DNA from 3 places in the Paenibacillus sp. J22P165 genome. Region 2 is predicted to be linked to each of the others. Evidence: riboswitches for the same ligand, from Rfam matches in the RefSeq annotation. Region 2 holds a riboswitch; each other region holds the start of a gene.
What was found. A riboswitch is a leader RNA that binds a small molecule or an ion and turns the genes downstream of it on or off. The one in region 2 is predicted to bind cyclic di-AMP.
Positions count from the first base shown of each region.

Region 1 (10,186 bases), on a different contig from region 2:
CTAAATTAGAAGCTGACTGTCCTACACTTAAGAATAAGGTGAAGAAAGCCATAAAATCACCTATCGTCATCATGTCATGGAAGATCAAATAACCGCCGAAACCGATCATAATCCCATTCAAAATCAAAAGTGATATAAGGGGGAGCCGTTCCATCATGGCATTGGTAAGTTGCAATTTTAGACCAAAGGAAAAGAGCTCATGCACCTGTTTACGGGCTCGCTCTTGAAATCTGGCTTGCAGATGCAAACTTTTAATCGTTTTATGTCCCTTAACCATCTCATCAATCGTATTCGTAAAATGTTCCTGCGCTTCTTTGTAGTTAGTATTAGCGGCTTCCGCTCGCCCTTGGAGGAGTTTTGGACCGATAAACATCAGCATGGAGCCGGCAAGCATAGCTAGTGTGAGCTTCCATTCAATAGAGAATAGTAAAATGAGTCCTAGCAGAACGCTTAAAGCTTCCTTCAGGAAAAATGGGAATGCGATGCGAACCACTCTTTCTACGGATCCCATATCTGCCGAGAACCGGGTGACAAGATCGCCAACTCTGTATGTTTGATAGAAGGGGAGCGATTGCCGCTGTAGGTGTGTAAACAGCTCGATCCGTAGTTTTTTGATGATCTGGCCGCCAAGATTTCCTAGTGCATATTCTCCGGCAATACTTGCACAAATATTGATAAAGCCGGTGCCGAGGAGTATGGTCAAGATGATGGCGAAATGATGAAGATTTTTGGGTATGAAAGCCTCGTCAACCATATATTTTAGGCTCATAGGAGCGGCTACCGAATATCCGACTTCTAGGAGGAGGCAGAATAAAAAAATGCTGGTCAACCGCTTATAGGGAACCCAAAGGTTCAAAAGGGTTTTTAGGAAATTCAGGAATCATCGCCACCTTTCAATAGAATAAGATTACAGCAGTTTTTTAGGGTTGTAAACGACACGATTTGTCATAATTCGGGAAAAATGAGCAATTGGATACAACTCGAATTCTTCCCTACCTAACGTGTATAATACAACTAACTATCCTTATAAAGGAGATGCCGTGCATGAAAGAAACCAAAACCGCCTTCGCATCTATCGACGCCTACATAGCAACCTTTCCCCCTGAGATGCAGGAGAAGCTTCAAACGATCAGATCGGTCATTAAAGAGTCCGCACCAGAGGCAACGGAGAAGATTAGCTACCAAATGCCTACCTTTGATCTGCATGGCAATTTGGTACATTTCGCAGCATTCAAAAATCATATTGGCTTTTACCCCACGCCGAATGGTATTGATGAATTTGAGGCGGAGTTGGCGCAGTATCCGAGGTCCAAAGGAGCCGTCCAATTTCCGCATGATCGACCGCTGCCCCTAGCGTTAATCAGCAGGATCGTGCAATATCGAGTGGCAAGGAATAGTGAAAAAGCGCAGACGAAATCACCGAAAAAGAAATGAAGATATAAGTAATCTAACCGACGGTGGTGAAGCCATGGAACAGCCGTACACGATCTACGAAGAGCAAATGCAGCGAAAGCTGAAACGGTGGGAAATACGGCTGCTCAAGGAGCCGAACCTGATCGAGCGGGCCTCCAAATCCGTTCAAAATCGGATTAATCAAGTTATTCCTGAGAAAGTTCACAACACGATTACAGCAACGGTTAAAGGGATTGTGCAAACGACGCTGTTCGGGATCACCTATATACCGGCTTCCGAGCCGCTGCGCGATCTATCCTTGGCGGAACGAGATGGGAAAGCGAAGGATCTGTTGTCACTGTACAAAAAAATTGCCGCCGCCGAAGGAGCAGGAACGGGAGCTGGCGGTATTTTGCTCGGGTTAGCCGATTTCCCGATTCTTATCGGGATTAAGCTGAAATTCCTTTTCGAATTAGCGCATGTGTACGGCTACTCGACCAAGGACTATAGGGAAAGATTGTTCATCCTCTATGTATTTCAGCTCGCATTCTCTAGTTCCAAGAAGAAGCCTGAGCTGCTCAAAACGATTAAAAGCTGGCCTATGATTTCGCAGACATTCCCGCCAGCCGCGGACTACATGAAGCAAGTCAATTGGCAGCAGTTGCAGCAGGAGTACCGGGATACGATTGATTTTCGTAAAATGCTACAGCTCATCCCCGGCATCGGGGCTGTTGTTGGCGCCTGGGCGAACTTTGGCTTGCTGGAGGAGCTCGGCGTGGCTGGCATGAATTGCTTTCGGCTGCGCTGGATGCAAGATAAAAGCGCGGAGTGACGTGGATGCAGATTTGCAGGTATTTCCCCACGAAGGGGGAGCTAATACTGGCTGCAATAAATCCATAGCCTGTTTCATGCCCTACCTAGTTATTTTCAGCGCGCACGCGCATATATTAGAAAGAGGGCCGGTTACCGGCTCACCTTGTGAGAAGTTGTGATTATTTTCACAAGGATATATGTGATTAATTTCACAAATGGAGGAGTGTTGAGGCTATGAGTAAACCCAGAATTGTGATCCTAGGCGCAGGTTATGGCGGGCTTGTCACAGCGATACGACTGCAGAAGAAGATGAGAAGAAGTGAAATGGACGTGACACTGGTCAATAAGCATGACTATCATTTTATTACGACACACCTGCATATGCCGGCTGCCGGCACGGATCATCATGATAACGCGCGTGTGAGCATTTCGGATTTGATTGATGAGCGGAAGATTCGGTTCGTGAAGTCGACGGTTAAAGAGATTGTCCCTAGTGAGAAAAAGGTGGTCTTGGAAGATTCGACGCTCGACTATGACTATCTCGTGGTAGGGCTGGGGAGTGAGACGGAGACCTTCGGAATCCCGGGTATGCATGAGTATGCGATGTCGATCAAAAGCATTAACAGTGTCCGCTTTATTCGGCAACACATTGAGTATATGTTCGCCAAGTCCAAGGTGGCCCCGAAGCGTAAGGATTATCTGACCTTCGTCGTTGGCGGCGCGGGTTTCACGGGTACGGAGTTCGTCGGGGAGTTGGCGGATCGCATTCCTGTTCTGTGCAAAACATATGACGTTGATCCGGCAGATGTCCGAATTTATAATGTGGAAGCTTCCCCGTCGGCACTGCCTCCCGGACTGCCTGAGGATCTGATTGCATATGGCATGGAAGTGATGCGCCGCAAAGGGGTGCAATATAAGCTATCAACCGCGATCAAGGAGTGCACATCGGAAGGGGTTATTCTGGGCAATGGGGAGTTCATCCGCGCAGGCACAGTCGTCTGGTCTGGGGGGATCCGCGGCAATTCCTTGCTGCAGCAAGCTGGATTTGATGTGCAACGGGGCCGAGTTAAGGTAGATAGTTGCTTGCGGTCCTATCAATTCCCGGAGGTCTTCATCACCGGCGATTGCTCGATCGTCACGAGTCCAGAAGGCGTACCTTATCCTGCTAATGCCCAAATTGCTGTCCAACAGGGCTATAATGCAGCAAGGAATCTCATGCAAACAGTTCGAGGCAAAGAGTTAAAGCCATTTGTGTATGATTACAGGGGGACGGTTGCATCCTTGGGACGCGGTGAGGCGGTGGGGTTGCTTAGAGTAAAGAAAGTGAAAGGACGTCGGGCTTCTTTTATCAAAAAAATAATCGACGCTCGGTATTTATACCTCATTGGCGGCATTCCACTCATTTGGAAGAAAATGATTTGGAAGCAAAAGTCCACGACCCGCAATTATCATGTGCCGAATTAATGTGTCTAACGTAAAATCCCCTTCAAGTAGATGCTTGAAGGGGATTTTCATTTTTTGTTACTTGCTCACGAAAGGTGGAGCAACGACTTTGAATAACGTTATAGAATAACGCTATTCAGACCAATTAGGCCACGAAGTACACAATAACGTTACGTGATAGCGCTATTTGCTCCAAAGTCGAAGTTTCCTGCGTATTTCACCACTTTAACGTTATGCCATCACTTTATTCCAAGTGAGAATATGTCCAAGCCCAGATTTAAGATGATATCATCACCTTAATCTGGGCTTGAGCGCCATCTGGCTGTATTTATTCGGCTGCAGGCTTAGGCATCGCCGCTCTTCCAACGGACTCCGTTGCGGCGAGCTCTGTCCGCTGTTTTTTTGCATAATTTTTGTATACGATAGAGCTTCCTATGGTGAGGATCGCGATAACCGCCATGCCCCAGATAAGGTTATCAAAAGCACGTTCGAGCGGCAGCGATTTCTGCCAGACCAGCGCGCTCCCCGAGAGCGCAACAGCGAATGCTCCGCTGAAAAATTGCAGCAATTGGAACAAGCCCATACCGGAGCCGATGCGTTCCTTCGGCAATTGCCGGGAGAGCTCATTGGATACAGCGCTGGAAAGTGTCGTGAAGCTGATGCTCACTAGGATGTAGAGTGCAGCAATCCAATATGAGGAGTAGCTGGCAGTCAGAGCAAGCAGTACAGTTGAAACTAACATCAACCATGGCACATAACGAAGTAGTGCTGTGTTCCCATAACGGTCAATGATACGTCCAACACGATTCGACACCAGCATTGCTAGGAGTGCTCCTGGGAAAAGCAGCAGTCCTGAGGTAAGCGGAGCTAAGCCGAATACACGAGCAAGCATCTGCGGCGCAAGGAACAGGAAGCCGAAGCTAATCATGTAGGAAGAAACGCCGATTGCGCTGAGCGCCATATAAGGTCTGTCACTGAATAACGCAGGCAGCACGAAAGGCTGCGACGCCATGCGAATGCGCAGAGCGAAGAGGGCAATCGCGAGTATACCTACTAAGAGGGCAATGATGCTCTTGGACGTTAGGAAGAGCAGCAGCCCAGTCGTTCCAACGCCTAGGAGCAGAGCACCGATGAAATCGAACGTGCCGCTTTCTGCTTTTTCTTTTGGAAGCAGGATTAAAAATATAGGGATAAGCAGAAGCGTAATCCCAGTAATAACGAACAGGAAGTGCCAGCCCAAATACTGAACGATAGAACCGCCTGCGACGGGACCGAGTCCTAAGCCGAGTGAAGCCGCGGATAAGATGAGCGACATAGCTCTGCCTCTGCGAGACAATGGGATGTAACGTGTGACGAGAACGATACCCAGCGATGGGATCGCTCCTGCGCCAGATGCTTGAATCAGCCTTGTAAGCAGCAACAATCCGAAGCTGTTCGTGAACAGCCCTAAGACGGAAGCACCGCCTAGTGAAAGCAGGGCAATGACGTAGAGTTTTCGAATAGGCACGAAGTCGGACAAGCGGCTGTAGGTAATAGAGGCAATGGCGAAAATGATGGAATATCCCGTAACAATCCACGATGCTGTCGAGGGGCTGAGCTCGAATTGAACAGAGATTTTGGGAAGTGCCAGATTGAACATCATCGTGTTCATAATCACCAGTACAATGGTAAAACAGAGCAACCACGATACCGGTGTTTCACGTAAGCGACCTGGCATCTCAGGAGGCGCTGACGCTATTTCTTGATGTGAGGTAGTCGTGTAATTTGACATGGTACACCATCCGATCTAAACTATAATATTAATTGTTACAGTTTATCATGAGGGTTAGGGTGTGTCAATGAATTTAAGTATATGACCATTGGAATATTGTATATTAATTCATTAAATTGTATTATTATTCGAAAAAGATAAATGAGGAATACGATGGGACACCACATAATTAGAAAAGCGGAAATGGAAGATTTAGAGACACTCACAGAGTTGATGTATGCCTATATCGTAGGGTTTTATAAGAAGCCAAGGCCGGAAACCACCGCTATTCATCGTTTGATTAGCAGCCTGCTTCTAGAGCAAGGCGGTACACAGTTTGTTGTCGTTAAGGAGGGGGAACTCATCGGCTTTGCAACGTTGTATTTTGCCTGGAGTACGATAAAAGCAAGTCCTATTACGATCATGAATGACCTCTTCCTTCTCGAGCCATTTCGTGGGGCGGCGGAAGAAGAAGATTTGTTCAGGAAATGCCAAAGTTATTCCAAGGAAAACGGTTATGCCTATATGTCATGGGTCACCGGACCAGATAATCAACGTGCACAACAGTTTTTTGACAAAATGGGCGCAACACGCCTGGATTGGGTAAATTACACGATTATATAAGGGAAGCCGTGAGCCAATAGCTGGATTTTCCCCGAAATTCCTCCTTTTGAAGGGACGATTGCATGAATCGAACAACCTCTGAAGGATGCAACCCACTTCTTTTCATCAAATACCCTGATTACGTACGAAAATGGAAGATAATCAAAGAATCAAGTAATTGTAAGCGAATTATTGCGTGATACAAGAGGTGGGAGGGGGCTTTTTACGTTTTTTCCATCCTTTACTATGTGAGTAGAAGAGAGTAGTATTCAACACGTACCAGAACAGTTGAATATTTCGCTTAATTTTCTGTTAAGAAAAGCGGGGGAACCAAAAGTATCATGGGGTGAGTAGGGGTACGGATACCAAGTACCTTTTAGGGCAGATTTCTCGCGGCCCGAACCCGGCAGCTAACCTCGTAAGCGATCGTGAGAAAGGAGAACATGTGTTTAAAACACAAGGTCATTCCTTGTGTTTTTTTGCGTCCATTTTTCAAGTGTGGTGCGTGATATTCGTTTTAATTGGAGGAACAAGTGAGAAATGACAAGTGATTCATTGAAAAAAATTGTGTTTGGTAAGCCGCTAAAGTCGAGTGAGATTGAGTCGGAGAAAATGCCTGTCTGGAAAGGACTTCCCATCCTGTCTTCCGATGCCTTATCTTCCGTATCGTATGGGACAGAGCAGATTCTGTTAGAGCTTGCAACAGTTGGTGTAGCTGCATTTGCCTTCTCCTTGCCGATTGCGATTTCCATTATTGCTTTAATACTTCTGCTAGTGTTGAGCTACAGACAGGTGATTGAAGCCTACCCTATGGGTGGCGGCGCCTATATGGTTACGAAAGAGAATTTAGGGATGGTATGGGGACGACTTACAGGAGTCTCCTTACTGATTGACTATACCCTTACCGTTGCCGTGTCGATCTCGGCTGGCGTCCAGGCGATTACGTCTGCATTTCCATCTGCCGTACCGTACATTGTTCCACTTACCATCCTGCTGGTTTGGATTATGGTCTGGCTGAATTTGCGAGGTACTTCTGAGTCAGGCACGGTATTCGCCATACCTACTTATTTTTTCATCCTTTGTATTCTGTTGTTAGTTGGAAAAGGCATTTTCGATTTGCTCACGGGTTCACTGAATACACACGCTATCGAATTCGCACCCAGCGCAGCAACGAGCTCATTGACCTTATTCGTTATTCTTAAAGCGTTCTCTTCTGGTTGCTCAGCAGTAACAGGGATCGAAGCGATTTCGGATGCGGTACCCCATTTCAGAACACCTTCCGTGAAAAATGCTAAGCGTACGCTTATCTCCTTAGGCGGCTTGTTGGCCATCGTCTTCGGTGGTGTAACGCTGATTGCTTTAGGGTATGGAATTGCGCCTGACCCTAATGGTCATACATCGGTCTTATCGATGGTGACGGAGCAAGCTTTTGGCCGTGGCACGATGTATTATGCGACTCAAATCGCAACGATGCTCATTCTGGTGCTTGCAGCGAATACGAGTTTTAATGGTTTCCCGATCTTGGCGTCGATCATGGCTCAGGACAAAAACTTCCCGCGCATGTTCTCCTTCCGTGGAGATCGTCTTTCCTATCATTATGGCATCATCACGTTAGGCGTATTGGCAAGTCTGCTTCTGATTGGTTTCAAAGGTAAAACCGATGCACTTATTCCGCTTTATGCGATTGGCGTATTTTTATCCTTTACCTTGGCTCAAAGCGGTTTGGTTCGCAAATGGCTGAAAGAGCGCGTCTCCGGCTGGATTGGCAAATTAATTATCAATGGTCTAGGCGGCATTGTGTCTCTAGCAGTTCTGATTATTTTCTGTATCACCAAATTCAGTGAAGGCGCTTGGATCGTCATTGTTGTGACGCCGATCTTACTATGGCTCATTACGAAGATCAGTCACCATTATGATGATGTAGCGAAGCAACTTCGCATTGATATCACACAAGACCGTGTGTGTACCAAAGAGCCCGTCATTATCGTACCTGTGGCTGGGATTCACAAAGCGGTTGAGCAATCTCTGAACTATGCCAGATCGCTTTCGCCAAACGTTATCGCATTCTATGTGTCCTTCTCGGATGAGGATGAAGAATCGATGCAGGAGAAGTGGCAGATCTGGGATCCAGGCGTTCGACTCGTTGTGTTCAAATCGCGATATAGAACGATCCTGAAGCCGCTGGCAGAATTCATTGATCGTATCGATACGCATGTGTCAGAGAAGCAATCCATCATGGTTATTCTTCCACAATTCATGCCGAAGAAATGGTGGCATCGTCTGCTCCATAATCAGTCTGCGGCGCGGATTCGTTCGAAGCTTCAAGCCGATAAGGATATCGTTGTTGCAACAGTACCGTATCATTTACATCAATAGAGGTGTACAATAATAGGGAGAACTTGTAGACGAGGTGACCTTATTATGGTGAAAAAGAAAGCAAAAATGACGCCAGCTGCGGCTAGTGTGCAAGATAAACCTGCAACGCTGAAAGATTTACTGCGTCCGGAAATACTAGAAGGACTCAAAGCCCAGGCTGACGCGATGAAAGCGGAAGAGCAAGCGAAGAAGGACGCAGAGAGAGCCAAGGTAGAGGCGGCACGCAAGGCGGAAGAGAAGCGTCTTGAGAACGATTTTGCCTATCAGCTGGAGAAAAGTAAATTAGACTGGCGGAAGCATAAATGAGGGGGCGCGCGATGTGCCTCCTTTTTTTCATGAGCGCGATGTTAGCGCTTGCAGGTTGTCAGGTGGAGCAGGGTGCTATGGAAGTGGAAACTGTGGTTGCATCGACACCGGCACTAGCGCCAACAGCTGCACCAACTGCAAACACTACATTAACAACACCAGTGAGTAGTCCTATCGCGTCAACTGTCCCAACGACCTCATCCCATCCTTCATCCGATAGTCCAACGGTTAAAACGGAAGATACGGAAGCTGTCCCAGCTTTCGCGTCGGTAGAACAATCCTTGATTGCTCGTTATGCTTCGGCGAGTCCAACGAAGTGGGGAGAGCGTGTCCCCGGTGTCAAAACACGATTACAAACGAAGGACAAAGTGATTGCCCTTACCTTTGATGCCTGCGGCGGGAAGGATGGCAGTGGCTACGATGAGAAGCTGATCCAGTATCTGATTCAGGAGCAGATTCCAGCTACGTTATTCATCAATGCTAGATGGATGGCTGCGAATCCGTCTACTTTTCAGCTTCTTGCCGCGAATCCTTTGTTTGAGATCGAAAATCATGGCACCGAGCACCGCCCTTTATCCGTAACAGGCAAGCCAGCATACGGTATTGCGGGTACGAAGAACGTCAAAGAAGTCATTCATGAAATGAATGATAATGCGGATCAGATAGAGAAGCTGACGGGGAAAAGACCCCTATTTTTCCGTTCAGGTACAGCATTTTATGATGAGATTGCGGTATCTGTTGCGCATGATTTAGGATTTGCGATAGCAGGATACTCGGTGCTTGGTGATGCGGGAGCGACTTATAACACGGAGCAAGTATACAACGCCATTTCAAAGGCCCCGAGCGGATCCATCGTTCTCGCACACATGAATCATCCCGAGAAGGATACAGCGGAGGGTGTCATCAAAGCGATTCCGGTGCTGCGACAAGCGGGTTTCCATTTCGTGCAACTTGCTTCTATGGAACTTAACGGTTAGGAAGACAAAGTAGCCGTAATAAATAGTTTACAAGAAAGCGTTTTCATGGTAATATCTTCGTAATTTATCATTATCTCATCTACGGGGTTGTTGTCAGCATGAATGGACTGAAATTGGGAAATCCAACGAATTTGGCGTTTACTGTTCTTTTAGTTTCTAGCTTTTTATTTTGTCTCTATGTTGTATTGCCTAACGCATCGCCAAAGTCCTTGGAGCAGACCCTAAGTCCAGAACAAGTAAAAAGTGAAGAACATCTTGTGCCTTCTTATGAACCGTTAGCAGAACTAGCTGTAGAACAAGAAGTAAAGCAAGAGGTGAAACCAGCCGTACAGCAACTAGAACTCGAAACGCAGCAACAACAGGGGAAGCGTCAAGTAAATGCGCTAGCTTTTGATCAGGCAGATTATAGTAAACAAAAGGTTCATTATACGGACAAAGTCATTGTACTGGCCTATCATCACATTGATGAAAAAGAAAACGGGATTACCATTTCCCCAAAAAGATTTAAAAGTCACCTCCAAAGGTT
Region 1 covers NZ_JCAUAP010000017.1:74,570-84,755, reverse strand. Annotated here, with positions in the region: gene AC58QM_RS31250 (ABC transporter transmembrane domain-containing protein) at 1-829, opposite strand, end outside; gene AC58QM_RS31245 (iron chaperone) at 1,045-1,434, shown strand; gene AC58QM_RS31240 (EcsC family protein) at 1,469-2,224, shown strand; gene AC58QM_RS31235 (NAD(P)/FAD-dependent oxidoreductase) at 2,440-3,669, shown strand; gene AC58QM_RS31230 (MFS transporter) at 3,977-5,419, opposite strand; gene AC58QM_RS31225 (GNAT family N-acetyltransferase) at 5,573-6,022, shown strand; cyclic di-AMP (ydaO/yuaA leader) riboswitch at 6,290-6,441, shown strand; gene AC58QM_RS31220 (APC family permease) at 6,542-8,377, shown strand; gene AC58QM_RS31215 (YqkE family protein) at 8,423-8,683, shown strand; gene AC58QM_RS31210 (polysaccharide deacetylase family protein) at 8,695-9,660, shown strand; gene AC58QM_RS31205 (polysaccharide deacetylase family protein) at 9,759-10,186, shown strand, end outside.
Region 1: another riboswitch for cyclic di-AMP. It lies ahead of AC58QM_RS31220 (APC family permease); the one in region 2 lies ahead of AC58QM_RS13930 (ABC transporter ATP-binding protein).

Region 2 (10,186 bases):
AACCGCTTACAAAAGAGGCAGCTACCTTTCGAAGATCCATCATGAAGCTTGTTGAAAAAGTAGGGGGGAAGTTTGAAGAAATCCCGCTGCGATATCGTCGTTGTATCCCACAGAAACTAGTGAATTACGCGATGACGCACAAAGTCACACGGATTGTATTAGGCCATTCGAAGCAGACGAAATGGCAAATGTTTTGGCAAGGTTCGGTGATCAATGGACTTTTAAAAAGAGACTTAAATATGGATGTATTTTTGGTTGCGGATCGCGCTGCTCTGGAGGGGGAACGTATACTTCCTGCCCATATTACAAAGGAGAAGGAAGCGTATACGTATAGACGCTTGAGTCAACAAGAGGTCGAGGCGAAAATCGAGAAAATTCGGCGAGGCCGTTTCAAAGTCTACATTGGAGCTGCCCCTGGTGTGGGTAAGACGTATACCATGCTTAGGGAAGGGAATGATCTGCTCAAGAAAGGCATTGATGTCCTAATCGGATTACTTGAAACACATGGGAGAAAAGAGACGATTGAGCAGGTCGGCGCGCTTGAGACCGTACCTCGGGCACAGATTTCATATCAAGGAGTAAAGCTAGAAGAGATGGATACGCAAGCGATCATTGCTCGAAGACCAGAAGTGGTATTAATTGATGAATTAGCGCATTCCAATGTACCTAGCTCGAAGTATAAGAAACGATTCGAAGATGTGCTGGAAATTCTGGAAGCTGGCATATCTGTGATATCAACGGTGAATGTGCAGCATCTAGAAAGCTTAAATGACGCTGTGGAACAGCTTACCGGAATTCGGGTTAGGGAAACCGTCCCCGACAGCATTTTGCGTGCGGCGGATGAAGTGCAGCTCATTGATGTTGCTCCTGGCGCTTTACAGTTGCGCATGAGAGAAGGCAAAATTTATGCGATGGTTAAAGTCGATCAAGCGTTGAACAATTTCTTTAAGACGGGCAACTTGATTGCCCTACGGGAACTTGCACTGCGCGAAATTGCCGACGATGTAGATGAACGATTGGAATCCATGGAACGGAAAAGCTCGCTTCGTGGCCCTTGGCGAAGAAAAGAGGTGATCTACGTATGCATCACGGAAATCTCGCATGCGGATCGACTAGTCCGACGCGGCTTTCGAATTGCACACCGGTTGAAGGCCGTATGGCACGTGAGTTTTATCGTAGTGGGTCATGCGGAGCAATGGAAGCCCAAATTAGAAGTGCTGGAGAAGCTAACGGTTCGATTAGGCGGTGAGTTTTCCTATAAAGAGGTGAATAGCTCTAAGGAAATTGCACCAGCTTTTGCTATCAAAGCGAATGAAGCGGGAGCGACTCAAATTATCGTATGGAAAGATACGGTGGTTAAAAAGTTAGTGCCGTTAACCAATTCGATGGATGTGCTCATTATTTCTGACTATGATAAAAGGCAATCCACGGGGAACAGGTGAATGGGTTAAATACGAGGTGCTGTCTCAAAAGGTGATCTAGACTTTTTGGGAACAGTCCTCTTTTTTTGTTCATGACCTTTGAGTAATGAACCTGCTTCCTCTGCTTCCCGCAATCTAACTGGATATTCTCCATCTATTTGAGAAGTATTTCTAGAATTCGAAAGGTTAACTGTATTTCCTGTAGTTAATTCCTTTCAATTTGCTCATATCTTCAAACTTCATGCAAATTAGCTGTAGTTTTTCCATCTAATCCTGCAAACAGGTCAGATTCGGATAAATTAGCTGTAGTTTATACATCTAAACACGTAGTGGCAGTTAGGAAGAATACCCCAGTGTTAAAAGGTTCTGCTTCACGTCTTCCACGAAAGGTAGGAGCTAAGCGAGAAAGACCGCTTAGCTCCTCAGTTTCTATAAGAGACAGCCTCTGTCCTTATCGTTTATACGTGCAAATCACGTTTCTTAAAGGAAACATACGTTAAGATCGTTAGTCCAACAATTAAGACCATGGGCAAAGTAACATAAACCATATCAAGACCTCCACCATACATCACATTCTTAGCTTCATAATACTTAAATGGTGTGAAATACTTCAAAAATTGCAAGGTATCATTCAAGTCGATCGCAATGGACAAAAGAAATGTTAGGAGAAGGATGGCCGTCGCAAGGGAGGCAGCCTTTTTAGCATTGGTATACACGGCGGCAATCGCCGTTCCTATGACTAAAAAGAGGAGCTGTAGAACAAACATGCTAATCATCACGATAGCGATATTACTTTGGACAGCTTCGCCATGACTATACTTGCCTACAATAAGCAAACTCGAAACCCATGTAATGATGTTGAAAATGAGAATATTGACGCAGGCACTTAGCAATTTCGCGGTGATGACGGTGCTTCTGGATACGGGTTTCACAAAAAGAAACTCCGCCGTTTTATCGCGTTCTTCCTTGGCAATAATGGTCGCACCTAGCATGGCTGCATGGATCGTGGCCATGACATACAAGTACAGCACGAGGATGGCGAAATATCCGCTTGCCTTCGATAAATCCAAGGCACCTGCACCCATGATGACTTGGAGTGATTTGGGCATTTCAGCGATCAGATCATTGATTTGTCCAGTGGAAGCTGTAGCTTCATACTTGGCCATCCCGCTGGCGAGTAGGAATATGATGCCGATGCTCCAAAAGAAGATAGACTTTTTATAAACGTTCAATTCTCTAAGAAAGATATTCATGTAGGACTATCCGCCTCTCATTCATGTTATACAGCATGGACGTCTCTTCTTGTAAATAGGAGATAACTGACTAGCACGAAAACGAAGATAATTCCGGTTGCAGCAAATAAATAAGCAGCTTCATAATTCGCATGATGAATAATAAATTTCGTATCGAAATATTTAAATGGCGATAAATATCGCTTAGTCCCACTATCGTTTGTTGCTATGATCATACCGATAAGGAAGAAGGCGAAGACCGTCCCCAGCGACACGGATAGCACAGCTTTTATTCTAGGGAAAACAACGGATACTAAGATGCCTATAGCTAGAAAGATGAGCTGAACAAAGAACAACGTACTGGAAATCATAATGAACAGGTTGCCGGAAAACTGATCTGGGGATAATTGAACTGCCGTAATGATTGCCGTGATCGTATAAATAGCTGATGTAAGCAGTAGTAAGACAACGGCTGCCAGCAGTTTGGCGGTTAGTATGCGTGTACGGCTAACGGGCTTCGTCAACAGAAAATCGGCTGTTTTCTCTCTCACTTCTTTGGAGAGGATTGAGGTTCCCAGAATCATCGCTTGAATGGCGCCACAAAGGGTTATGTACATGAAAATATATGAATAAAAGCCTAGAATCGACCCGAAGCTCTCAATTTCAATGCCGAGTGCTTTTCGAATTCCCTCAGGATACCCTTTCAATATGTTAGAGAACTCTGATATATCTTTGGAGATGGAGGGGAAAAGGGATAAGAAAAAAATGACAATCAACATTAAAGAAAGCGTCCATATGAGGGTTGTTTTCCTGTAAGCCTTCATTTCGTGCAGAAATATGTTCATTGTCCGATTAGGCCTCCTTTTCGTAGTAATGCATGAAGATCTCTTCTAGATCTGGTTCCTCGATCCAAAGATTCTCGATGTCAATGTCAGCAATTCGTTTCATCACATGATTAATATCGCCTTTAAATAAGAAACTGGTGGAATGCCCCTTCACTTCAATATTATTGACGCCAGGCATTTGGAAGTAATTCGTGTCCAATACATAGGCAGAGTCGATCTTAAATTTCTTGTAATTGTTTTCTTTTAACGTGCTGATTTTCTCGACCGTAACAATTTTTCCTTCTTTAATAATCGCCACGCGATCACACAATCGCTGAACTTCACTTAATATGTGGGAGGAAAATAATATCGTAGCCCCTTTCTTATTTTGCTCTTCGAGCAAATCAAAAAACTTTTGCTGCATGAGCGGATCAAGCCCACTCGTTGGTTCATCAAGAATAATGAGCTTTGGCTCATGGAGCAGTCCCTGAACAATGCCCACTTTCTTTTTATTACCTAAAGACAAATCCTCGATTTTTTTAGTGACATCCAGATCCATAATCTCAATTAATTCTTTCATTTTCTTGGAACAGTCTTTTTTGTAGAAACTCGCAGAGTACTTTAACAGATCAATTACTTTCATGTTGTCGTAATAAAACACTTCGGATGGCAAATAACCGATCTCTTGCCTAATCTCAGGGGCGAACTTGACGCTGTCTTTTCCAAAGATACGAGCAGTACCGCTTGTTGGATAAATGAGAGACAGTAACGTTCGAATCGTTGTTGATTTCCCAGCACCATTGGGTCCGATAAAACCGAAAATTTCCCCTTCCTCAATCGTAAAGCTAATGTTGGATATTCCTCTTGCGTTCCCATAGGTCTTCGTCAGATTATTAATTTCGATTACACTCATCTGGAGGGCCTCCCTTATTTAGTTGATAGTGAACATAGCAAAAAGAAGCCCTAAGGCGTAGAGAAACTCTACTCTCGGACTTCTTCAATGAAAGAAGGTAAGGGTGTGATTCTCTCTCAAAGCACTTACGAGGTTAGCTGTCGGATTCGGACTTGAGAGCGTCCTACCTAGACTTGTTACAGTCCAGGATTCACCCCGTGAAGCCAAGTGTGATTGAAATGGCTTCGGTTGGTTCCCCCGTTTCCCATGATGGGAATTAAGTGTTTAATATTGGAAATATTCATTTGTTAAATGAATCATACGCCGATCAATGTGGATTGTAAAATGCAAACTTACCCGATATTCTCGGTTTTTTGACCCTCTGACCGAAAGGCAGTCGATTTAATGAGATGGCATACTCATTTCTAACGAATTCTACAACGTGACTTCTTTTTAGAGGGATATCAATGACTTTCCTATGACCAGATGGCAGAAACAGCGAGAAATTTTCATAAAAAAGGAAAAGTAGTGCACGCTACAAGTAACGAACGTGGTTGAAGGGGAATATCCCAATGAGTGAACGCGATTTGGTCAGCAAGCTAATCAATAAGTTAAGTAGGAAACATACAACAGTTCACAATCAAAGTCAGAATCCGCTGCCATCTGTGATAGAAGCAGATCAGCATAAACTGTATAGAGATTTAGAGAAAAATGAAGAAATGCTTCGCTCGATTTACCATAATTGCTCAGACGTGGTTTTTCGATCTGTCCGAATTGGTGGAAGAATCAAAGCCATTTTAGTGTATATAGAAGGTTTATCGGATGCCTTAGCTGTTGATGAGTATGTCATTGCACCACTGATCCGGGAGGATTCCGAGCAGAATCATGAGGTTTGGCAGCTAGTCGAGCGAAGAATATCCGTCTCTGAAGTCAATGAAGTACATACTTTTAAGAAATGTGTCGATTATCTCTCCAATGGAAATCCGATTCTACTGTGTGACAAGGAAGCGAAAGGGCTTGCATTAGGATTATGCAAATGGGAGAAGCGCGGCATTGAAGAACCAGTTGCTGAAGTGGGTATCAGGGGACCGAGGGAAGGCTTTACCGAAACCTTACGAATCACGACCTCTCAAATACGTCGAATTATTAAGAGTCCTAGGCTCAAAATGGAAGCGATGAAAATGGGGGAGTACACGCAGACAAATGTTGTCCTTGCTTATATAGAAGGACTTGTGAATGAATCGCTATTGGTCGAAGTCAGGAATCGACTACAACGCATTCGGATAGACGGGATCCTAGAGAGTGGCTATATCGAGGAATTGATTGAGGATGCGCCTTACTCTCCTTTTCCACAGCTGCTCAGTACAGAACGCCCCGATGTGACTTGTGGCAATCTGCTGGAGGGGAGATTCGCCATTCTAATTGAGGGAACGCCCTTTGTTTTAATTGCTCCCATTAGCATTTTTTCCTTGTTTCAATCAGCGGAAGATTATTATCAGCGCTTTGTCATCTCTACATTAATTCGCTGGCTTCGTTATGGTTTTATCCTGATTTCACTCTTGCTGCCATCGGTGTATGTAGCGCTGCTTACGTTTCACCAGGAGATGGTGCCAGGCTCTTTATTGATCAGCATGGCTAGCGCGCGTGAAGCCGTACCTTTCCCAGCTCTCGTTGAAGCGATGTTGATGGAAGTTACCTTTGAAGCGCTTCGTGAAGCGGGCGTACGATTGCCGAAGCAAGTCGGCGCAGCCGTCAGCATTGTCGGAGCACTCGTCATAGGACAAGCGGCCGTTCAAGCTGGTCTTGTTTCTGCTCCGATGGTCATTGTAGTTGCGATTACCGGCATCGCTTCCTTTATGGTTCCGCGCTACGTCTCCGGAATTGCCATTCGTATGCTGCGCTTTCCGTTGATATTTCTCGCCGGCACGCTGGGGCTTCTGGGGATTATGATGGGGCTCATTGCCATCGTGCTTCATATGTGCAGCTTGCGCTCTTTTGGCGTTCCCTATTTGTCTTCTCTCACATCTCCAAAGCTGAGTGAAATGAAAGATATTTTGATTCGGGCTCCATGGTGGATGATGGATAAACGCCCACACTTTACAGGGCAGGATTACAACGAGAACCGGCAGGCGCCTGGGCAGAAACCAAGTCCTAAGCAGGATAGCGAAACGTAATGGAAAGAGTGGTGAATCTACATGCTAGAGAAGGGTCAGATATCAGCCTTTCAGCTAGGAATTATGATGTATCCGACTGTGTTAGCAACGGGCTTTTTGGCTCTGCCGACCATAACATCGCATTACGCACATAATGATCTTTGGATGACACCACTCCTTGCCTCTGTGAGCGGGTTCATTGCCATTTTTGTTGCGATTAAGTTGCATGAGCTATTTCCGAAGCAGACGATCAGCCAATACAGCACACACATTATCGGGAGAATTCCTGGATTGATCTTAAGTCTCTTCTACGTATTTCTCAATCTGCATGGGGCAGGTCAGATCGCTCGGCAATATGCTGATTTTGTGAAGGCCTGTTTCCTATTCAAAACACCGATTCTTATGATCGTTTACGCCATCATTCTGCTTGCGGCTTTCGCTGTACGAGGTGGTGTGGAGATGCTTGCACGAAGTGCTGTGATTTTTACACCTGTCTTTATTTTACCCTTGTGCATCTTTGTGCTGCTTATTCCCAACATGGACATAAAGAACATTCTTCCTTTTTTGGAAAGAGGCATTGTCCCTGTGTTTAAGGGAACGGCAGCGCCGCAGGCTTGGTTTAGTGAGTTTTTTCTAATTTCCTATTTCCTACCGTACTTAAGCGATTTGAGCAAATCAAGGAAATGGAGTGTGATCTCACTTTCATTCGTGGTTGTAACCATGATCTATGTCGACTTGGTCTCCTTATTTTTATTTGGGCCCGATACGGATAATAAAATATACCCTGTCTTAATCGCGATTCGTTACATTAGCGTGGCTAATTTTTTTGAGAATTTGGAATCTTTGCTATTGGCCATGTGGGTCGTCGGGAATTTTATTAAAATTAGTATATTTTATTATGTTGCGGTGCTTTCCATCTCACAAAGTTTAAAGCTTTCCGATTACCGTCCTTATGTTTTTCCGATGGGTCTGTGTATTCTCGTTTTTAGTTTTTGGGATATTGAGAGTTTTTCGCATTTAAGCGTATTTTTGAAAATTGTAAATCCGTTCTACGTCTCCTTTTTCTTTGTACTCATTCCGTCGCTTTTGCTTGTAGTGGCTGTTGTTCGCAAAAGGATAACGACGAGTAAAGGAACGTAGACAGATGAAAATAGGGTTGAAGATATGCCTAGTACTCTTATCTATTTGTGTGCTTGCAGGTTGTTGGGACCGTACGGAACTCAATGATTTGGCGTTGATCTCTGCCTTAGCTTTGGACCAAACTGAGGATAACCAAATTCAAGTGACGGCTCAAATTTTAGTTCCTCAGAGCCAAGACGGCGCAGGCGTAAGCGGAGCAAGCGGCGGCAGCAATGGAGCGGCCAGACACACCGTCATACGAACTGGCAAAGGACTCAATATGTCAGATGCATTGTCCAAGCTCCAGCGAGTCGTGCCTAGAAAGCTTTTTTGGGGACAATGCAAAGTGTTTATTTTCAGCAAATCAGTGGCAGAAGCGGGTATCCACGATCATTTTGACTTTCTGATTAGACATCCTAATCCTAGAGAGCGTGCCTATCTGCTTGTCAGCGGTGGTAAAGCGGCGGATGCACTTGAATTATTTCCTCCCATCGAACGCACTTCGGCGGAAGTGATTCGCAAGTTAACCGAGCTGCAGATTGGCATCAAAGTGACCATGGAACAAATGAGCATGATGTTAAAGAGTGATTCGCAATCGGCCGCGCTTCCCTTCGTCCAAATTCTGCCACGGGCCAAATCGTCAGCACCCTTTCAGACCATTCCCTACATAATGGGAACAGCTATTTTTAAAAAAGACAAGATGGTTGGAGAAATCTCGGAAAAGGAAACGCGGGGCTTACTGTGGATCATTAATAAAATAAAACATTACACGATTACCTTCATCATGGATGAAAAGGATAGTGTCATATCTTTAAATCCAGTTACTGCGGATATTAAATTAATTCCTAACATTGATGGCGAGACATGGATCATGACGATTCAAGTGCGTACGGAAGGTGCAATCGTTCAGAACAGCACGCACATGGATCCGATGAAGCCGGAAGTCATTAACAATATGAACAAGGAATTTGAACGTGTCGTGAAGGACCGTATCGAGCTGGCACTTCAAGTGGTTCAAGGCCAATTAAAGGTTGATGTGTTCAACTTTGCTAAGGTATTTCATAGGAAATATCCCAAGCAATGGGCGCAAGTGAAGGACAATTGGGAGGAGTTATTCCCAAAGGTGGAAGTAAGGATAGATGTCGAAGCTAACATTCTCAGAACGGGGCTTGTTAACGCACCGGGAGGTGTACCAGAGGAGGTGGAGTAATATGAATGGTTACTTTTTCAGTTATGTCACATTAAGTGTGTTACTGATTACGGTGTTTCAATGGCCAAAGCTAAAACAAAAAACAAAACAAGAAAAAACAACATTCATTGTAATGCTCCTTCTTGTATGGGGGTTATCCATGTTGGATCTGCCCAATACACCAGGTCCTACTACGTTGATTAGCTTTGTCTTCAAGCCATTTTCTGAACTGATTGGCCTGTAGGTATTGTTTAAAAGATGGCTGAAAAGTTTATTGATTAGTGGGGGCACATGTTTCTCCCCCTGACTGGGTAAACCAAATAATGGGATCTCATGCCAACTACCAATACAGATAAGGAGTGGTACCTCGTGAATATACAGACATCACACAAAGCTTTGATGATACTGCCGGACTTGAAGGACAAGGTTGCTTTGATCACAGGAGCAGGATCCGGTATTGGACGAGCTGCCGCTGTGCTGCTGGCGAGGCAAGGGATGAAAGTATGCCTTGCTGATTTGAAGGACGAACGGTTGGAGGAGACGAAGCAAGAGATAGCATCAGCAGGTGGTCAGGCGATCACTGTTGATATTGACGTTTCCGATCCGGACCGAGTGGCACAGGCTTTTGAGCAGGTAGCCAAGACCTGGGGACAGTTGAATATGGTCTTTGCTAATGCTGGTATCAACGGTGTTTTGGCGCCGATCGAAGACATGGAGCCGGAGGATTGGGATCGTACGCTTTCTGTCAATCTAAAGGGGACGTTCCTTTGTGTGAAACATGCGATTCCTCAAATGAAAGAACATGGCGGCAGCATCGTCATCACGAGTTCCATTAACGGAAGTCGCGCATTCTCCAATTTTGGGATGACGGCCTATAGCTCGTCCAAAGCTGGCCAAGTGGCATTTGCCAAAATGGCTGCCTTAGAATTGGCCCAGTACCGAATCCGCGTCAACGCGATTTGCCCGGGGTCCATCAAGACCAATATCGGAGAGAATACACAGCCGACGCCGGAGCTCGAGAAAATTAAAATTCCCGTCAAGTATCCGAAGGGGAGTCAGCCGTTGGAACACGCACCTGGCCAACCAGAGCAGGTGGCCCATCTAGTCGCTTTCCTTGCCTCTGATGCTTCTAGCCATATCACGGGCACGGAACTTTTCATTGATGGCGCGGAATCGCTGCTATAATCCTTTCAGTTGGCAAAAAAATCTCCCGTGAGCATGATCACGGGAGATGCTCTTTATTTGGGTTCCAGCTCCAATGGTAAAAAGGCATATTCACCATTTCTTATAATGTCACATTTGCGAACGGGAATTGGATATTTGAAAAGGGGACCATCGATGACGGTGGTATGAAAT
Region 2 covers NZ_JCAUAP010000005.1:267,813-277,998, reverse strand. Annotated here, with positions in the region: gene AC58QM_RS13945 (histidine kinase) at 1-1,442, shown strand, start outside; gene AC58QM_RS13940 (DUF2705 family protein) at 1,880-2,674, opposite strand; gene AC58QM_RS13935 (DUF2705 family protein) at 2,701-3,498, opposite strand; gene AC58QM_RS13930 (ABC transporter ATP-binding protein) at 3,506-4,390, opposite strand; cyclic di-AMP (ydaO/yuaA leader) riboswitch at 4,497-4,663, opposite strand; gene AC58QM_RS13925 (spore germination protein) at 4,942-6,543, shown strand; gene AC58QM_RS13920 (GerAB/ArcD/ProY family transporter) at 6,565-7,662, shown strand; gene AC58QM_RS13915 (Ger(x)C family spore germination protein) at 7,667-8,851, shown strand; gene AC58QM_RS13910 (hypothetical protein) at 8,853-9,074, shown strand; gene AC58QM_RS13905 (SDR family oxidoreductase) at 9,230-10,015, shown strand; gene AC58QM_RS13900 (Dph6-related ATP pyrophosphatase) at 10,069-10,186, opposite strand, start outside.

Region 3 (10,186 bases), on a different contig from region 2:
AAGGTCGAATAGCACCATTGGCTACATATCTCCCGCTCAATTTGAGCAACTATATTACCAACGGGTCGCATAACTTAGTGACGTCCACTTTCTTGACAGAAGAGCATTTTTCCATCTAATCATCCCAACACGTCAGATTCGAGCAAATTAGCTGTAGTTTATACATCTATTCAGAACGCTCCATTCCGCCAAACACACAATCTACGGTGGATTCCGATCCTCAGGGTTGTCTTTTGGGACAACCTCTATTCCCCATCAGAACATGCCATTCTCATTAGGGGAATTCACAAGTATGGGCTGTCCCACATCCCAGAATTCAACGATAAGATCTTGATTAAAGCGGAAAATATGAACCACTGCTCCCCCAATGTCCTCTTGGTTTTGTTGAACATGGGAGTGTACCACGACAATATTACCCTCTTCGATGGCACGTTTGACCCCCAGGGTTTTGTGAGGATTCTTCGCGGCGTTCTCTTCCATTGCGATCATAAGAGAATCTGCGTCCCCACGGAAATAGGGATTATGATGGAGGAATCCCGGACCGATGTACCTCCGGAATGCTTCACGTACTTCTCCCGACGCCACCAGTTGCAAAAACGATATAGCCTTCTCCTTGTTAGAGGTCATCCTTCCCTATCTCCCTTTCTTTTATCGTTCCCTGATTTCTCTAAAAACTCTATCATATGGAGGTGTGAACATTCAAATCCCTAGAAAGAGATATACGCCCCAGAATGCTCAAATAAATAATTGCGATCACTTAGAAAACTCAAATCTTCTTTCTCTTTCTGATATGCACGAGATGCATGTTCAAGCTTTTTGGACAGATCACTTAGTGCTGATTTGATTAAATGTGTGCGTACTTCTCCCCATGCCTCTTGTCTCTGATGAGCGTACTGTATGCCATCTGTAAGGTTCAGTCCTTTGAGTTTCTGAAAAACAGTTGCCCATTGCACAAAATCTCCCTTTAGATTGCCGCATGGAATTACGAATTGCCCTAAACCACATGTTCCAAGATTCGTTGAAATCGTCAGTAAACCGCAATGACAGTCATCACCATGTTCGGGTTGCAGCTTATCGGATAATTCACAATCGAATTGAAAACATTCAATACGGGTAATTCTACATTCTTGCGTACATTCATCGGATTCTCTTACTAGAGTCAGGGGTTCGGGATACATAATAGATTCACTCTCCTCAAATTGTGAACAACAAAAAGAAGCCAAAGAGCAGAGAAACTCTACTCTCGGGCTTCGAAGTCGCATAAGTGCGCTAATGAAGACTCGAAAAGAAGGTAGTTCTCTCCCAATTCGCTTACGAGGTTAGCTGTCGGATTCGGGCTTGGAAGTGCCCTACTTTGGCAAGCTATGCCTGCTTTAGATTCACCCCGAGAAACCGATTCTATATCGGATCAGCTTCGGTTGGTTCCCCCGTTTTCCTTGCGGAAACTCAGCGTTTTGCTTCAAATCTGTTGTTGTTGAATCGAATGTTACGCCGATTGCTCATAAATGTAAAATGCGTTGGAGACACCTATTTCGCAATCTGAGGCATCCAGCGCTTATGGAAGCGCGTCCAATTAGAAATCATTTGCATTATCGATAGAAATGCTTCAGTTTTCTTTCGTTTTTGCCTTCTTTCTCAATAATTAGGCTATAGGCTAACGACCTTGATAAAGTCGAGAAGTTTGTTTTTATTCAATTTTTATACGTTTACTATCCATTCTTTACCCCATTTTTACACGGTTCAACGTTACAATTATGACATATTCGCTTACAACCGACTTTGAGATTAAGTCAAAAGGAGAAATGTCATGACTTCCTCCCCCCATTATTATTTAGGGATAGCACCTCATTTGTTAAATCCAATTGATTTGCATTACGAATGGTTTGGTGTCTTATGGCTTGAAGAAGAAAATCATTTTCCCATAATTGTTGGTTACTGGTTTTCTAAAGAAAGGTCCGAAATTACACAAGATGCCACCCTGTCAGGATTCTCAACATGGACCGAAATATCGGATCATCAAATGATTATGAGAATGTATCAATCTATTAGAAACAAGCAGAAAAAACAAGATTGGGAGCATCGCACTCGCTTATCCCTTCGCACTATTTTCAATTCACCTTGGAATGAGGTTTCCCCAGGGTTATATATCATTAAATCGCGTGACACCTACCCCCTTCATGTTTCAGCCATTCTGAAGAAGAAATTCTTTGTTTGGTTAGAACATGCAGCCGTTTGTGAAACCAAGGAAGAGCTTCAAGTGTTTATGCAGCGCGTGCGTGAAGAGCATCAGATGGAAATCTCAATGAAAAAAGGTAGCCCTACTGTGAAGTAAGGGCTATCTGTTTTGCGTTTTAAATTTATGAATGGCATGTACGGTTGTTATAATAAGATTCCTATGTTGGAATAACAAGAAGATCATCATTTACTTAACTAAGGGGCCCAATTCAGAATGATTCGTACAATTGCTATCACAAAAGATTTAGAAGTTATACAGGATGTTCAACTAACTCAGCTTTCAAGTTCAAACTATAACTGGTATTGGGTTGATTTTAACCAACCTAGTGAAGAAGAGTCCAAGTTATTAGAAGAACATTTTAACTTTCATCCACTTGCAATTGAGGATTGTTTTCATTATTTACAACGGCCAAAATTAGATCACTATGAAGATGTACACTTTTTCGTCATGCATGCCATCAATCAAACAACACTAGCCGCTGAAGAAGTGGACCTATTTTTAGGAGCAAATTTTATCGTTACCTTTCATACCAATTCTTCAAGGGAGATCGAAGATGCCTGGTGTCGAATAGCCCAGCAGAAAAATGGCGTTGATAAAGGTCCTCTGTATGCTTCCTATGTAGTTATGGACGAGTTAGTAGATCAGTATTTTCCAAGTATCTATCAAATTGAAGATCAATTAAACGAAATCGAAAATAACGTTGGTTCGGAAACTACCCAAGCACTTATGGAAGATATATTTGAAATTCGATCCAGACTATTAAAACTTCGAAGAACAATAGTGCCTATGAGAGATCTTCTGTATCGAATTCTGAATTCAGAACGAATCAAGGGTTTTCATGAACTTTTACACTACTATACCGACGTTTACGATCATTTGTTGAAGCTCTCAGAAATGATCGATTCTAACAGAGATATGACAGCTGATTTACGAGACAGCTATATCTCTCTTAATTCCAATAGAATGAGTACCATTATGAAAACTTTAACTGTCATAACGACGATCTTCATGCCTTTAACATTCATAGCAGGAGTTTATGGAATGAACTTTACTAACATGCCCGAATTAACTTGGCAATGGGGTTATTTTATCGCTTTAACAGTCATGTTCGGAATCGGTTTTGGCATGTTTATGGCTTTTAGAAAAAAGGGATGGTTTAAATGAAAAAAGCCGAATTTCCTCATTTAGGAATTTCGGCTTTGCTTGCTATTTCGTTAAGTGATACGGCACCGTAGTTACGATTACATTTCTCCGATACAGTAGATGCGCACGAATGAGTAAACTCGATTGGTTATGCAGAATATTGTGCCAGCCTTTTTTAGGAATGAACTGCGGGATAATCACGGTAACCTGATAATTCGATTCACCGGCTTTACGCTGAACTGTATCAATGAATTTGGTCAGTGGATTAATAATACTTCGGTAAGGGGAGTGCAGCGTCACAAGCCTCACATCAGGCTGCCATTTCTCCCATTTCTCCTCAAACATCGCTTCATCTTCACGTTCAAATGGAACATAGACAGCAATGATCTGGTGAGGTGAAAGCGATTTGGCATAGTTTAATGAGTTCTCCACGACATGTGTAATACCCGCCACAGGGACAATTATGACATTACCCTCAACAGGGATTGATGGTTGGCGGTTTGCAAGTCTTAACTGGTCGCCAACTGCCTCATAATGCTGCTTAATTCGATGAAAGAGATAGATGATTAAAGGCAAGAAAACTAAGACTGGCCACACTTGTGAGAACTTGGTTAAAAAGAACATTAACGACACGATAAGGCTAATTACAGCCCCTGTTGTATTAATAATGAGCTTGGTGACCCATCCTGCGGGCTTCTCTCGGACCCATTTGACTACCATCCCTGTCTGAGAAAGGGTAAATGGGATAAATACACCGACTGCATAAAGTGGGATAAGATGTTCCGTTTGTCCTTTAAAAGCAATAATTAAAACGATGGATAATACGCCAAGAATGATAATCCCATTAGAATATCCTAATCGATCTCCTCGTATGGTAAACATTCGGGGAATAAATTTATCTTTTGCCAAATTAACCGCAAGTAAAGGAAATGCCGAATACCCTGTGTTTGCTGCAAGGATTAATATTAATGCTGTTGTTCCTTGAATAAAGAAATACATAAAGTTTCGTCCAAAGGTCTGTTCCGCAATTTGCGATACAACGGTTACCTCTGCAGCGGGAACGATGCCATATTCAAAGGCCAAATATACGATTCCTGCAAATAAGAGAGCCAATAACGTGCCCATCGCGGCTAATGTTTTAGCGGCATTATGAGGAGCAGGTTCTTTGAAATTAGGAATCGCGTTCGAGATCGCTTCAACTCCGGTTAAAGCAGAGCTCCCTGAGGCAAATGCTTTTAACAATAAAAATAAACTGATCCCAGCAACAGGTGTACCAATTGAAGTATGGATTTCTGGAGAGACTTGCCCCGTTAGAATATTGTATATCCCCACACCAATTAATATAAATAATGCTACCACAAATAAATATACCGGATAGGCTAAAATAGAAGCTGACTCCGTTACACCTCTTAAATTCAATGTTGTAATAAAGAGGACGAATACAATGGCAATGAGCACGTTATGGGCATGTAGGCTTGGAAATGCGGAAGTAATCGCATCCGTACCTGCAGACACACTTACGGCTACTGTCAAAATATAATCGACTAACAACGAACCTCCTGCAATGAGTCCAGGATACGTACCCAGATTTTCCTTGGACACGACATAGGCTCCACCACCGTGAGGATAGGAAAAGATAATTTGTCTATAAGACAAGATAAGTGCCAAAAGAAGAATTAAAACACCAATTGCAATCGGAATCGAATACCAAATTGCAGCCGCGCCTACTGTCATTAAGACAATTAATATTTGTTCTGGGCCATAAGCTACTGAAGATAGAGCATCTGACGAAAGGATGGCTAGTGCCTTCGTTTTATTTAGTTTTTGTTCCCCTAACTCTGTTGATTTTAACGGTCGTCCAATCAAAAATCTTTTTAAAGAAGATAACACTGAGTAGCTTCACCACCACATTTTATTTTTTAGAGCTATTGAGAACAGGTTATATACGCTTGTATATTACTACCCAATTTGCATTCTCCATTATCACCTTGTTTAGTCATTTTTGGCAATAGGCGTAGAAAAACCGTGCCGCAGATCAGCGGCACGGTTAGCAAGGTTATCTATTGGCGATAATCTCGCATTAAACAAGATATCGTTCCGCTGGTACCAGAACGCCACCCCGTTCATGATGAATTCCTTGATAGCTGGTTGGCAAATTCGGATCTCCATCCACGTATTGCGGGAACTTCGGATAAGGGAAAACAGGTCTCTGAAAGCTGATCCCATTCGGAGCAAAACTATCCTTAAACGCTGTTGCGATCAATTGCTCTGGTGCGTTTCCATGTTCCACCCAAGCAACGAGTGCGTTTAGAATATCATGTTCGCTATCTAGTTGAGCACTTTCAACTCCACCAAGACCAATATCGTTCAACCCCGGACCGCCTCCACAGTGTCCCATTCCCGGGATAAGAAAAAACCGAAAAAAGTCTTGCGTTTGAGCTAATCCACCCTGGGCTTCAATAACCCGTTCGTAATAGTGAAGCGCATCTTGATACGGTACCAGCGGGTCTGACAACCCTGTGTACATCATAATTTTCCCGCCTAGTGCTTTCATCGCACTTAAATCCGGATTATTTGCATTAAGAAGCGGAGCTAATCTTTCATTTAATACATCCAAATCGTAGTCAAAATCGAATGTCCTGTAATCAAATCCTGCGCCGAACACCCAACGAAACATATACAGCAGCGATGAGGGCAACCGCTCGGGATCTTGTTGAAGATCTAACCCCCCTGAGCAATTCTCGCTTCCATAAGGGAATGGCGTATATATCTGTTCTCCGGTTCTTGGATTGGTTGGACCCGCATAAATCTGCTTTAGTGCTAACACTTGGGCATTCGTGAGTCCCTTGTCTTTAGCGAGATGGCTGCGATTTGAAATCGTATCAGGATCGAAACCGCATTTCCTTGGATCGGTCAAAAAGTTATCTGCAGGTGCACCGCCATCTTTTCCCTGCCATTGCTCGATCACCGCATTTGTTATTGCATCTATGGTTTCTTTTGAGAAAAATTCACCCTCAAGCACCTGATTCACGGCTTTATAATTCCACAGGAATCCAGCGTGCAGGTGCGTACGATTGTTAGCTGGAGCTCCTGCAAGGATGCCGTTATAATCGTCCGGATACCGCTGTGCTTCCATCAATGCCTGTTGACCGCCAGTCGAACAGCCTACGAAGTAAGCGTAACTAGCTGGTCTTCGGTAGTACATGGCGATGATTTCTTTTGCAACAACTGTCATCTCATGTGTTGCACGATAGCCGAAATCTGCCCAACGTTCCGGTTGACCAATGGCTGAATCGACATGAGGGGAAGTGCCTAAGTCAGTGTTAGCCGTTGCATACCCTCGCCGTAATCCGAAAGCAAGGCGAGCATAGGCGATGGCGCCAGCACTCCCTCCATTGCCCGTGCCGAGGAATTTGCCGTTCCATGTTTCTTGAGGCAGCCAAACCTCCACGTGGATATTCGAGATGGGGGTTGGTTTCAATTGCATGGCAACGCGGCAAAATGCAGGAAGATCAGATATAATTCCACCGTCCGGAAGTGTAAAATTTCCTTCACGCACCATTTGAACACATGTAATCGTACACCCATCGATGTTGGCATCTTTGAACATAGCTTCCATCATAGATTCAACCTCCTTTACTCCTAAAGATTCGAGCTACTGTGCGGTATAACCTCCATCAATCACAATGGCTTGGCCGGTTATTCCCTTGGCATGCTCTCCAGCAAGAAACAAGGCATATTCCGCGATTTCGTTCATCTCCAGTAGACGGCGTTGCGGAACCAGCGGTAAGATGACCTTCTCTAAAGCTAACTGAGGCGAAGTGTTATGTAGAGCGGCTACATCATGTAATTGCTCCCTTACCAAGGCTGTATCTACGTAACCAGGACAAAGCGCATTGACCGTTATTCCGTGTGCAGCCGTCTCTAAAGCAACCGCTTTGGTCAATCCTATTACGCCATGCTTAGCGCTATTATAGGCCGTTTTACCAGCAAAGCCGACCAATCCGTTAATCGATGAAATGTTAATAATTCTTCAGAACTGTTGTCTTTTCATAATGGGAACAACCAGCTTCGTCGTAATGAAGGGAGCTGTGAGCATGATTTTAATCATCAATTCGAATGTTTCCGTCGGAAAATCTTCAATCGGAGAAACAAACTGCATCCCCGCGTTGTTAATCAGAATGTCCAATCTTCCCCATATCCTCTCGATGTGGCGAATTGCTGCGGCGATCTCAGCTTCCGATGTAACATCCAGTTTGATACCATGGACATCCAGCCCTAATAACTGCAACTGTTCCGCTGATTTCACAACAGCACTGCTATCCTTATCTGTTAAAATGACGGTCGATCCAGACTCGGCAAATCTTTTCCCGATTTCAAATCCAATTCCCCTTGCAGCGCCTGTAATTACAACAATTTGATTAGGCAACATCAACTTCACCCCCATTTAATAAGCGTTCAAAATAAGGTTCTCCGCGATACGAAGCGGCGGTTCTGTCACGGCTTGAATATCGTCAGACGTGTATCCTTCTGCAACTTCCATCAGCACAAGTCCCTGTTCGGTAACATCGATGACCGCACGATCTGTAATAATCCGATTCACAACCCCTTTGCCAGTCAAAGGTAAACGGCAGTGTCGCAATATCTTCGGTTGGCCATCTTTATTCACGTGATCCATAATGACTACGATACGTCTTGCACCATGAACAAGGTCCATAGCGCCGCCCATTCCTTTGATCATCTTGCCGGGAATCATCCAATTCGCGAGATCTCCGAATTCCGACACTTCCATTCCACCGAGAATGGCCAGATCAATATGTCCGCCTCTAATCATGGCAAATGAATCGGCGCTATCGAAATAAGCGGCTCCCGCAATGGCCGTTATTGTTTCTTTGCCAGCATTGATTAGATCCGGATCGATTTGATCTTGCTTCGGATAAGGACCTATTCCGAGCAGCCCATTCTCAGATTGGAGCATCACTTGCTTGCTGCTTGGGATAAAATTAGCTACCAATGTAGGAATACCGATGCCAAGATTGACATAGAAACCGCTTTCAATCTCCTTCTCGGTGCGGATGGCAATTCTTTCACGAACGGACCAAGCTTTCATTGTCTTCCTCCCCTGCTATGTATGCAATACAGCTCATTGCGGATGGTTATTTTCTCAATTCTCTTCTGTTGCTGCCCGACGATAAGTGTTTGCACGTAGATACCCGGCGTATGAATATTTGCGGGATCGAGCTGCCCTGCTTCGACTAATTGCTCTGTCTCCACGATCGTTTTGTGCCCTGCCGCAGCCATTAGCGGGTTGAAATTCCGTGCTGTTTTGTTGTATATCAAATTCCCCATCTTATCTGCAACGGCTGCTCGAATAAGGCTGAAATCAGCTGTTAATGCTTCTTCCATCAAAAAGGTTTTTCCATTGAACACACGTGTTTCTCGATGTGCCTCAAGATCAGTTCCAACGCCTGCCGGGGTATAAAAGGCTGGAATCCCAGCGCCTCCTGCTCTTATTTTCTCCGCAAGTGTTCCCTGCGGCAGAAGTTCTACTTCAATTTCCCCCGTGAGGAGCTGGTGTTCAAATTCTTTATTTTCTCCGACATAAGAAGCGATAATTTTCTTAATCTGCTTATTATGAAGCAGCAAACCCAGTCCCCAGTCATCGACACCACAGTTGTTGGAAATGACTGTTAAATCCCTTTTTCCGCTTCTTGCGAGTGCCACTATCAAATTTTCGGGAATGCCTACCAGTCCGAACCCGCCAACCATGAGCGTGGAACCATCTTTAATTTCCGCAACCGCTTCATCAAACGATGTTGCTATGCTTTTCATGTCAACGTTTCCTCCTAATCATGCAAATAGCGCTCCACGATAACAGAAATGCCCTGTCCACCGCCGATGCATAGCGTAGCTAGTCCGTACTGAGATTCCCTCCGCATCATCTCATAGAGAAGTGTCACCATAATTCTTGCACCGCTGGCACCAATCGGATGTCCTAGTGCAATCGCACCGCCGTTAACATTAAGTGTATGATCATCCAAATCAAAATGTTTCGAAAAGACGAGCGATTGTGCAGCGAATGCCTCATTCGCTTCTATTAAGTCCATATCTTGTATCGTCAATCCAGCTTTTCTCAAGGCTTGCTCAGTAGCTGGAATAGGCCCAATTCCCATATAGGCAGGGTCTACGCCTACCACTGAGCTTGAACGAATGAGAGCCATTGGCCGAATCCCAAGGGATTGTGCTTTCGCATGGCTCATCAAAACGAATGCCGCCGCTCCGTCATTAATGCCGGAAGAGTTGCCCGCCGTAACCATGCCATCCTTGTGAAATGCCGGACGAAGCTGCGATAATGCTTCCATGTTTGTGTCAGGTCGCAAGTATTCATCCTGATCTTCGCGGATCGTGCTTCCTTTTCGTCCAGGCACGTGTACAGACACAATCTCCGCTTTGAACCTTCCTTCAGTTGCAGCCGCTGCAGCTTTTCTTTGACTCCCCAAGGCGTACATATCCAGCTCTTCTCGAACTAAACCGTATCGAGTGCACAGATTTTCAGCGGTTATTCCCATATGATAATCATTGTGGGCGCACCATAAGCCATCTTTTAGCAAACCATCCACCAGCACTTGGTCACCCATACCGAAACCAGTCCTCGCCCCCTGGAGCAAATATGGCGCTTGACTCATATTCTCCATCCCGCCAGCTACCACGATATCGTTCTCCCCGCTCCGGATGGAGAGATAGCCCATTTGAAGCGCCTTAAGTCCGGATCCGCATACCTGATTGATGGTTGTCGCGGGTACTTCT
Region 3 covers NZ_JCAUAP010000006.1:542,227-552,412, reverse strand. Annotated here, with positions in the region: gene AC58QM_RS17340 (nuclear transport factor 2 family protein) at 256-627, opposite strand; gene AC58QM_RS17335 (hypothetical protein) at 708-1,178, opposite strand; cyclic di-AMP (ydaO/yuaA leader) riboswitch at 1,293-1,462, opposite strand; gene AC58QM_RS17330 (hypothetical protein) at 1,850-2,332, shown strand; gene corA (magnesium/cobalt transporter CorA) at 2,450-3,400, shown strand; gene AC58QM_RS17320 (APC family permease) at 3,443-5,269, opposite strand; gene AC58QM_RS17315 (tannase/feruloyl esterase family alpha/beta hydrolase) at 5,460-7,001, opposite strand; partial or broken gene AC58QM_RS17310 (3-hydroxybutyrate dehydrogenase) at 7,035-7,811, opposite strand; gene AC58QM_RS17305 (CoA transferase subunit B) at 7,827-8,489, opposite strand; gene AC58QM_RS17300 (CoA transferase subunit A) at 8,486-9,211, opposite strand; gene AC58QM_RS17295 (acetyl-CoA C-acetyltransferase) at 9,226-10,186, opposite strand, start outside.
Region 3: another riboswitch for cyclic di-AMP. It lies ahead of AC58QM_RS17335 (hypothetical protein); the one in region 2 lies ahead of AC58QM_RS13930 (ABC transporter ATP-binding protein).